2 regions of the Glycocaulis alkaliphilus genome follow, and region 1 is predicted to be linked to the other one. Evidence: predicted binding sites of a transcription regulator. Region 1 holds the regulator's gene; the other holds the start of a gene.

The links. Region 1 encodes HrcA, which represses chaperone genes, less so after heat shock. Its sites were predicted from a motif close to GTTAGCANTCNNNNNNNNNGANTGCTAAC; they were not measured.
Region 2: the regulator HrcA is predicted to act here: its motif matches at 2,342-2,370, upstream of groES (co-chaperone GroES).

The regions. Positions count from the first base shown of each region.
Region 1 is NZ_CP018911.1:126,136-130,554, reverse strand. Features, by position in the region: gene X907_RS00665 (glycine zipper domain-containing protein) at 77-442, shown strand; gene grpE (nucleotide exchange factor GrpE) at 510-1,172, opposite strand; gene hrcA (heat-inducible transcriptional repressor HrcA) at 1,229-2,299, opposite strand; gene rph (ribonuclease PH) at 2,434-3,156, shown strand; gene X907_RS00645 (hydroxymethylglutaryl-CoA reductase) at 3,185-4,375, shown strand.
Region 2 is NZ_CP018911.1:2,312,745-2,317,163, reverse strand. Features, by position in the region: gene X907_RS11015 (ribbon-helix-helix protein, CopG family) at 1-223, shown strand, start outside; gene groL (chaperonin GroEL) at 293-1,927, opposite strand; gene groES (co-chaperone GroES) at 1,984-2,271, opposite strand; gene X907_RS11000 (YiaD family glycine zipper/OmpA-like lipoprotein) at 2,569-3,225, shown strand; gene X907_RS10995 (antitoxin Xre/MbcA/ParS-like domain-containing protein) at 3,491-4,201, shown strand; gene X907_RS10990 (RES family NAD+ phosphorylase) at 4,207-4,419, shown strand, end outside.

The DNA of each region.
Region 1 (4,419 bases):
GAGTCACGAATCTGCGGAACCGCTTGGCCCTTCGGACGGTTAGTTGTGCAGAACCGACCCCAGGGAGAACAATGTCATGACCCGCAAAATTCTTATCGCCACAGTGTTGAGCGTGCCGCTCCTGGCCACAGCCTGTGCCACCACACCGGCTGTTCGCGGCGGCGCCACGGGCGCGGCCGTGGGCGGTGTTGGCGGCGCCGTCATCGGCAATCAGGTGGGCAGCCCGCGCACGGGCGCAGCGATTGGCGCCATTGGCGGCGCTGCAGTCGGCGCCGCCATTGCCTGCAACCAGCAGGGCGGATGCCAGCACAACCCGAATAGCGGACGCCACTCGCAGCTCTATTACGACCAGCACAATGACCGCTACTGGTACACCGATCTCCAGACCGGCAATACCTATTGGCAGAATGGCGAGCCCCGCACGCGCGCGCCCGGCCGTTAGGGTCTGGACCACAATGAACGAAAAGGGCGGCTCCTGTGAGCCGCCCTTTTTTTGATGTCAGCGCCGGCTAGGCCTCGACGTCGAGCCCGCTTCCGGGCTTGTGACCGGGTGTTTGCGGCTCTGACGCCGGTTTGGCACCGGCAGGCGCCGCGCCCTCTGCCGGACCGGCCGATACCACCACCATCGCGGCGCGCAAGGTGCGTTCGCCAATCACATAGCCAGGCTGCATCACATGGGCGATGCGGCCCTTGGGCTGGTCCGCCGGTATCTGCGCGGCAGCCTGATGGAGGTTTGGATCGAGCGGATCGCCAGGTTCCGGCGCAACACGCTTCACACCATGACGTTCCAGCGTGCTCATCAGGCGGCGCTGGGTCATTTCCACACCTTCAACCAGCGGTTTGACGTTTTCCGGCAGGCTGGCGCGCACATCCTCGCCAAGAAGCCCCAGAGCCCGCTCCAGATTGTCAGCAATATCGAGCATGTCGCGCGCAAAGCCGGTGACGGCGTATTCACGGGTTTCCTTGACCTCGCGGGCGGCACGCTTGCGGGTATTGTCCGCATCCGCAACGGCGCGCAGAAGCCGGTCGCGCAGATCGTTTACCTGATCCTGCAGAGCGTCCAGCCCGTCTTCGCCAGACTCTCCGCCTGCGTCTGCAGCGGTGTCCACACCCTCTTCAGGCCGGATGCCGGCGGCGTCTTCGGCCGGGGTGTTCTTGCTGTCATCACTCATGAAATGCGTCCTGTCGTCAGTTCTGTAGGGTTCGGGTTGCCCGACACATAGGGAGGCTAGCTGCGCCCGTCGAGGAGGCGCCCCACAAGCTGGGCTGTATAATCAACCAGCGGGATGACGCGCGCATAGTTCAGGCGCGTCGGACCAATGACCCCCAGCGCTCCCAGGATACGCTGATCGCGATTGCGGTAGGGCGCAACGATCACGCTGGAGCCGGAGAGCGAGAAGAGCGGGTTCTCCGAACCTATAAAGAGGCGGACCCCTTGCGCGCCGCGCGCTTCGTCCAGCAGGGCCAGAAGGTCTTCCTTGCGCTCAATATCGTCAAAGAGCAGGCGGATGCGTTCCAGATCCTCGCTGGCCTCGACCGATTCCAGCAGCTTTGCCTGACCGCGCACGATGAGCGAGCGGTTCTCCGCCCCGCTCCAGTCCGCAAGCCCCGCCTCGACCAGGCTGGCCGCGGTCTCGTCCAGCTGGGCGCGCTTTTCGGCGATCTCGCTCTGGATAGCCTTCAGGGCCTCGGCCAGTGTGCGGCCCCTGAGCCGGGAGGACAGGTAGTTGCCGGCCTCCACCAGCGCAGCAGGCGGCAAGCCGGCAGGCGCGGTCATCAGCCGGTTCTCCACGGCACCGGATTCCGAGACCAGCACGGCAAGTATCTCGACAGGCGAGAGCGGCACAAATTCCACATGGCGCAGCGGCACGTCCTGCTTTTGCGACGCGACCAGCCCGGCCCCGCCGGCGAGGCCGGACAGGAGCGATGAGGCTTCGGCCAGCACATCTTCGGGGCGTTTTCCTGCCGAGCCGACGCGGGCATCGATCTCGCGGCGCTCCTCCTCTGCGATCTCGCCAATCTGCAACAGGCCATCCACAAACAGGCGCAGCCCTGCATGGGTCGGCATGCGCCCGGCAGACGTGTGCGGCGCCGACAGAAGCCCTGCACCAGCCAGATCAGCCATGGTGTTACGGATCGAGGCAGGCGACAGGTTCAGCCCGCCGCGTTTTGACAGGGTGCGCGAACCCACCGGCTCGCCTGTATCCAGATACGCCTCGACAAGCTCGCGGAAAATATCCCGCGAGCGCGCATCCAGATCAGCCAGGGAGGAGGTAAGGGGCGAAATTGGCTCTGTCATGATGACAATGAGTTAAGCGAGCCGTGCGCGCGCTGCAATGGTCTCGTGGTTCATGGCCGTCGCCGGACCGACCCGCTTTCATCCCGGCAGCATTCGGGCTAGGTCGGCAGAAGAGATCAATCTGGAGAGACACTATGCGCCCTGATAACCGCCCCGCCGACGCCCTGCGCGCGGTCCATTTCGAGCTGGACGCCGCGCCCTATGCGGAAGGTTCCTGCCTCGCCGTGTTCGGCAATACGCGGGTTCTGTGCGCCGCGAGCGTGGAGGAAACCACTCCGCCCTGGCTGCGCGGACGCGGACAGGGCTGGGTGACGGCGGAATACGCCATGCTGCCGCGCGCCACCCATCAACGCACGCGCCGCGAAGTGACCAGTGGCAAGCCGTCCGGGCGCACGCAGGAAATCCAGCGCCTGATCGGGCGTTCCTTGCGCGCGGTGGTGGATCTCAAAGCGCTGGGCGAACGCCAGATCATCATTGACTGTGATGTGCTTCAAGCCGATGGCGGCACGCGCACCGCCGCCATTACCGGCGCATGGATCGCCCTGAAATCGGCCTGTCTCTATCTGATGGAAGAAGGCCTTTTGAAAGCAGACCCCGTTACCGGGCAGGTGGCGGCGGTGTCGGCCGGGATCATCAAGGGCGAGGCGCGCCTTGATCTGGAATACGAGGAGGACAGCACAGCCGACGCGGACGCCAATTTCGTGCTTACCGCCAATGGCGGGGTTGTCGAAATTCAGGCGACGGCTGAAACTGATCCCATGAAGCCGGAGGAGTTCGACGCGCTCTTTGCGCTGGCGCGCAAGGGCATTGGCGAGCTTGCCGTGCTACAGAACGAGGCCCTGAAAGCCCGGCGCTAGTCCGGGGCGGGCCTTACGGGGAGGAGCCATGACTGACCGCCGCAACGACACCCGCGCGCCCGTGCCGCGCGATAAAACGAACGATCACACGCATGATGCTGCCCGTATGCGCCGGGCGTTTCTGACCGAGCGTACCGGCCTGCCGCTGGACCATGTCGGGTCATACTCGTTTGACCCCGGTGTGACCGCCGGGAATATCGAGAATTTCATCGGTGTGGCGCAAGTTCCGGTAGGGCTGGCCGGACCCTTGCGTATCAATGGCGAGCACGTAGACGAGGATGTCTATGTGCCGCTGGCCACGACCGAGGGCACGCTGGTCGCCAGCTATAACCGGGGGATGCGCATCCTGACCGAAGCTGGCGGGGTGAAAACCACCATCCATGAGCGCTACATGCAGCGCGCGCCGGTTTTCCATTTCAGCGATGCCCGCGGCGCACGATCGTTCGCGCAGTGGATTGACGGGAGTTTCGAAGGTATCCGCGCCGCCGCCGAAACCACGTCGTCGGTGGCCAAACTCTCCCATATCGAGCGCTATTCGGTGGGGCCGATGCTCCATTTGCGCTTCAACTATGAGACAGGCGACGCGGCAGGCCAGAATATGAGCGGAAAGGCCACGCTGGCGGCGTGCGAATGGATAGCGGCCAACTATCCGGGCGGCGCGCGCTATACTCTTTCGGGCGCGATGGATACCGACAAGAAGCACTCCCAGCTCAACGTTCTGCATTCGCGCGGGGCGCGGGTGATAGCGGAGGCGCGCATCCCGGACCGGGTATTGCGAGAGCGGGCGGGCGTGGCCGCAGCCGATCTTTTCCGTGCGCGGCTCAACTCCTTTGCCGGCTCGGTGATGGCCGGCAGCGCCAATAACGGCATGCACGCCGCCAATGGGCTCGCGGCCCTCTTCATCGCCTGCGGGCAAGATGCGGCCAATATCGCCGAGTCCCATACCGCGATGACCTTTGTGCGTCTGGAGGATGACGGGGAAACCTATTACTGGTCGATCACGCTGCCTGCCCTGATCGTCGCGACATTTGGCGGGGGCACGCAGCTGCCCACACAAGGCGAGTGCCTGGATATTCTGGGCTGCCGGGGCAAGGGCAAGGTCGGGCGCTTTATCGAGATATGCGCGGCCACCGTGCTGGCGGGGGAAATATCGCTGGCGAGCGCGGTCGTGGCGGGGGACTGGGTGGAGAGCCACGACCGGCTCGGCCGCAATCGCTGACCAGCGGGGATGGTCAGCGGAGCCAGGGCTTGCCCTCATAAAGG
Region 2 (4,419 bases), 830 kb from region 1:
GCCGGCCTGTGAACTGGTCTGGGAGTTCGAGGTTTTCGAAGCGGTCGAATGGCGCAGAAATGAGCTGGGCGGCGTGTCGGTGACGGAAAAGCGCGTGTTGGCGACGCCTCGCCTGACGTCCGGACGGCACGCCGCAGTGTCGTTCGAAGTGGGGGCGGTGACGGCGGATGGGGCTCCGCGCGGGCTCGTTTCCGGCGAGTTCGCTCTTCGCTCTGAGTCCTAGCCCGCACAAATAGAAAAGGGCGGCTGTTGCCAGCCGCCCTTTTCCGTATTCCGAAGGGATAGAAGCTTCCTAGAAGCCCATATCGCCCATGCCGCCACCCGGCATGGCCGGCGGGGCATCTTTCTTCGGCAGTTCGGCAACGGCCGCTTCGGTCGTGATCATCAGCGAGCCGACAGAGGCCGCGTCCTGCAGGGCAGTACGCACCACTTTGGCCGGGTCGATGATGCCGAAGGCGAACATGTCGCCATACTCTTCGGTCTGGGCGTTGAAGCCGAAACCGTGCGAGCTGTTTTCCAGGATCTTGCCGACAACGATGGAGCCTTCGACCCCGGCGTTTTCGGAGATCTGGCGGATCGGCGCCTGGATGGCGCGCGCGATGATGGCGATGCCTTGGGTCTGGTCGGCATTGTCGCCTTCCAGGCCTTCAAGGGCCTTGGCCGCTTTGAGCAGGGCCACGCCGCCACCGGCCACGATGCCTTCTTCCACCGCAGCGCGGGTGGCGTTCAGGGCATCGTCAACACGGTCCTTACGCTCTTTCACTTCGATTTCAGAGCCGCCGCCGACCTTGATCACGGCCACACCGCCGGCGAGTTTAGCCAGACGTTCCTGCAGCTTTTCCTTGTCGTAGTCAGACGAGGTGTCTTCGATCTGCTTGCGGATCTGGTTCACGCGGCCTTCGATCGCGGACTTCTCGCCAGCACCGTCAACGATGGTGGTGTCGTCCTTGGTGATCGAGACGCGCTTGGCCGTGCCCAGCATGTCCAGCGTCACGTTTTCCAGCTTGATGCCGAGATCTTCAGAGACAACCTGGCCGCCGGTCAGGACAGCGATGTCCTCCAGCATGGCCTTGCGGCGGTCACCAAAGCCCGGAGCCTTCACGGCAGCCACTTTCAGGCCGCCACGCAGCTTGTTGACGACGAGCGTGGCCAGAGCCTCGCCCTCGACATCTTCAGCCACGATAAGCAGCGGACGGTTGGACTGCACCACGGCTTCCAGGACCGGCAGCATGGATTGCAGCGAGGACAGCTTCTTCTCGAACAGCAGGATGTAGGGGTCATCCAGCTCGACAGCCATCTTGTCGGCATTGGTCACGAAATAGGGTGACAGGTAGCCGCGGTCGAACTGCATGCCTTCAACGACATCCAGCTCGGTTTCGAGGGATTTGGCTTCCTCGACCGTGATGACGCCTTCATTGCCGACTTTTTCCATGGCGCGGGCGATCATCTCGCCGATTTCCTTTTCGCCATTGGCAGAGATCGTGCCGACCTGGGCAATCTCCGAAGAACCCTTGATCGGGGTGGAGTTGGCCTTGATGTCCTCGACCACTTTCAGCACGGCCTTGTCGATACCGCGTTTCAGATCCATCGGGTTCATGCCGGCGGCCACAGACTTCATGCCCTCGCGGATAATGGCCTGGGCCAGAACCGTGGCGGTCGTGGTGCCGTCACCGGCTTCGTCATTGGTGCGCGAAGCGACTTCGCGGACCATCTGGGCGCCCATGTTCTCGAACTTGTCTTCCAGTTCGATTTCCTTGGCGACCGAAACGCCGTCTTTCGTGGTGCGCGGCGCGCCGAAGGACTTCTCGATGACCACGTTGCGGCCTTTCGGGCCGAGGGTCACTTTCACGGCATTGGCAAGGGTGTCGACACCCTTGAGCATGCGTTCGCGCGCAGAGGCGCCAAACTTGACTTCTTTAGCGGACATAAGCGTCAGCTCCTTGTTCGATCAGTCGATTGAATAGGGAAAGGTTTGGACCAGACCTAGCCGACGATCCCGAGGATGTCGGATTCCTTCATGATGAGGAGTTCCTGGCCGTCAACCGTGACTTCGGTGCCCGACCATTTGCCGAACAGGATGCGGTCACCGGCTTTCACGTCCAGCGGGCGCACGGTGCCATCATCCTTGATGGTGCCGCTGCCAGCGGCGATCACTTCGCCTTCCTGGGGCTTTTCCTTGGCCGTGTCGGGAATGATGATCCCGCCCTTGGTCTTGGATTCTTCCTCGACGCGCTTCACGAGCACGCGGTCATGCAGAGGACGAAAAGTCATCGCGTCACGTCTCCATTTTCTGGGCGCAGGCAGTTGGCGCCCGCAAACAAATGAGTTCTGGCTCAGTCCCGTTAGCACTCGATGCTCCCGGCTGCCAGCAGGCCGGAGATAAGCAGGGGGCCGGTTAGCGTCAAGGGGCGGGTGCGATTGCCGGGAGCCTTTTTCGCACTCATGCGTTTACCCGGCTTGTTCAAGCTGCGTTCATCTCTCTGTCATGTAAGTTTCGTGGCCAGAGGCGGCCGGACGCGCTAGTCTTCGGGGCCTAACTTTTTAACGTCACCATGGAGCTTGATAGCCATGATCTTTCGTTCTCTTACTGTTGCCGGCATGGCGTTGACCATGGCGGCGGCCTGCACCACCACCGACCAGTACGGCAATGTCACCCAGAACCGCACCGGCACGGGCGTCCTTGGCGGCGCGCTGGCTGGCGCAGCGCTTGGTACGCTTGCGGGTGGCGATGACCGCCGCAACGCGCTCATCGGCGCGGGCATTGGCGCTCTCGCGGGCGGCGCTGTCGGCAATTACATGGACCGTCAGGAGCGCGAGATGCGCGAGCGTCTGCGCGGGTCCGGCGTGACCGTGCGCCGCGAAGGCCAGGACCTCTATCTGGTCATGCCGGGCAATGTGACCTTCGCTACCGGCCAGTCGAATATCGAGCCGAACTTCTTCCCCATCCTCAACGATGTGGCCGACGTTCTGCAGACCTATCCGGCGACCTATGTCGACGTGATCGGCCATACCGACTCCACCGGCGGGCGTGAGCTGAACATGCGCCTGTCGGCGCAGCGTGCGCAGGCCGTTGCCGGCTATCTGCAGCAGGTCGGCGTTGATGGCCGCCGCTTCTTCATCACTGGCGCTGGCCCGGATTATCCGGTTGCCTCCAACGCCACCGATGCGGGCCGCGCTCTGAACCGCCGCGTCGAGATCAAGATCGCGCCGCACACCACCAGCTAGGTTTGCAGGTGCTGTGATCTGTGGAAGGGGCAGGCTGAAAGGCCTGCCCCTTTTGCGTGGCCGCCCCGGAAATGAACCCCCGGACGCGCAGCGATCCGGGGCCTGTCTCAAAACTATTCTGCACAAGGTCCCGGACAGCGCTGCGCGCTTCCGGGAATTCAGGTTTATGGGCAGCCCTTTTTCGTGACCTGCAAATCGCTCAAACTGCACAATATGGACAAACTGTACAATATGCGCTATCTGTATCGGTCAGGAGGATAGTCTTATGGCTGATTTTGACACCCGTGCTGACGTTTCTGAGGCTGTAATACGCCTTGATGAAGAGTCGCTGCAGGCGTTTGCTCGGCGCGTCGGCCAGGAAATCGCAGAGCCGGAAGTGGCGCATATTACCTCTCAGGTTCAAAATGACGTTTCGGCCCTGATCAAGGGTGTGGTGCTGGTCCCGCAAAAGCACCGGCCGGCAGCGTTGAGAGCCCTCCATGATGTGATCCTTCGCTGGCTGGATGAGCATCAGGTGGGTGTAGCGCCGGATGAATTCAGCGGGCCGCAACCGCACATACCGTCAGGATCGGAGCTTGGACGCCCGTTAAGCCGTGCAGACGCGGATGCACGCCGCAAACAGATGGCATTGCCGATGTCTCTGGAATCTTGGGCAGGTATCTGCGTGGGGCCGTCCGAGCTGGCCGCGCGCTTCGAAATATCGCGCACCACCCTGAACAACTGGCGGCGGGACGGGCTGGTGATTGCCTTTCCCCGCGGACGGAGGGCCCACGTCTACCCGGTCAGCCAGTTCGCTGACAACGCGCCGCTCGACGGAATACGCGAGGTGCTGGATTTTGCTGATGGCGATCCAAAGGTGGCTTGGCGGTGGCTGCTGACCCCCCACCATGCCTTTGCACACCGCGCGCCTCTGGAGGCGCTGAAGGATGGTAACCGCGAAGCGGTCGTGCGGGCCGCCGAGTACAGCCTGGGTTGACGGTCGTGAACCTGAACCACAACAGGGTCAGCCGGTTCACGGTGGACCTATCAGGTCTTGACACCGGTAACCGCTGGTTGCGCGTATTCAAACGGCGGCACCGCGACGACCCCTTGGGAACCGGCCACGGTCTTTCCCGTTTTTCTCCGCCGCCGGGCAATCGCAGTTTCAAGGTGCTTTATGCGGGGCTCGATCTTGAAACCGCGATTGCTGAAGCG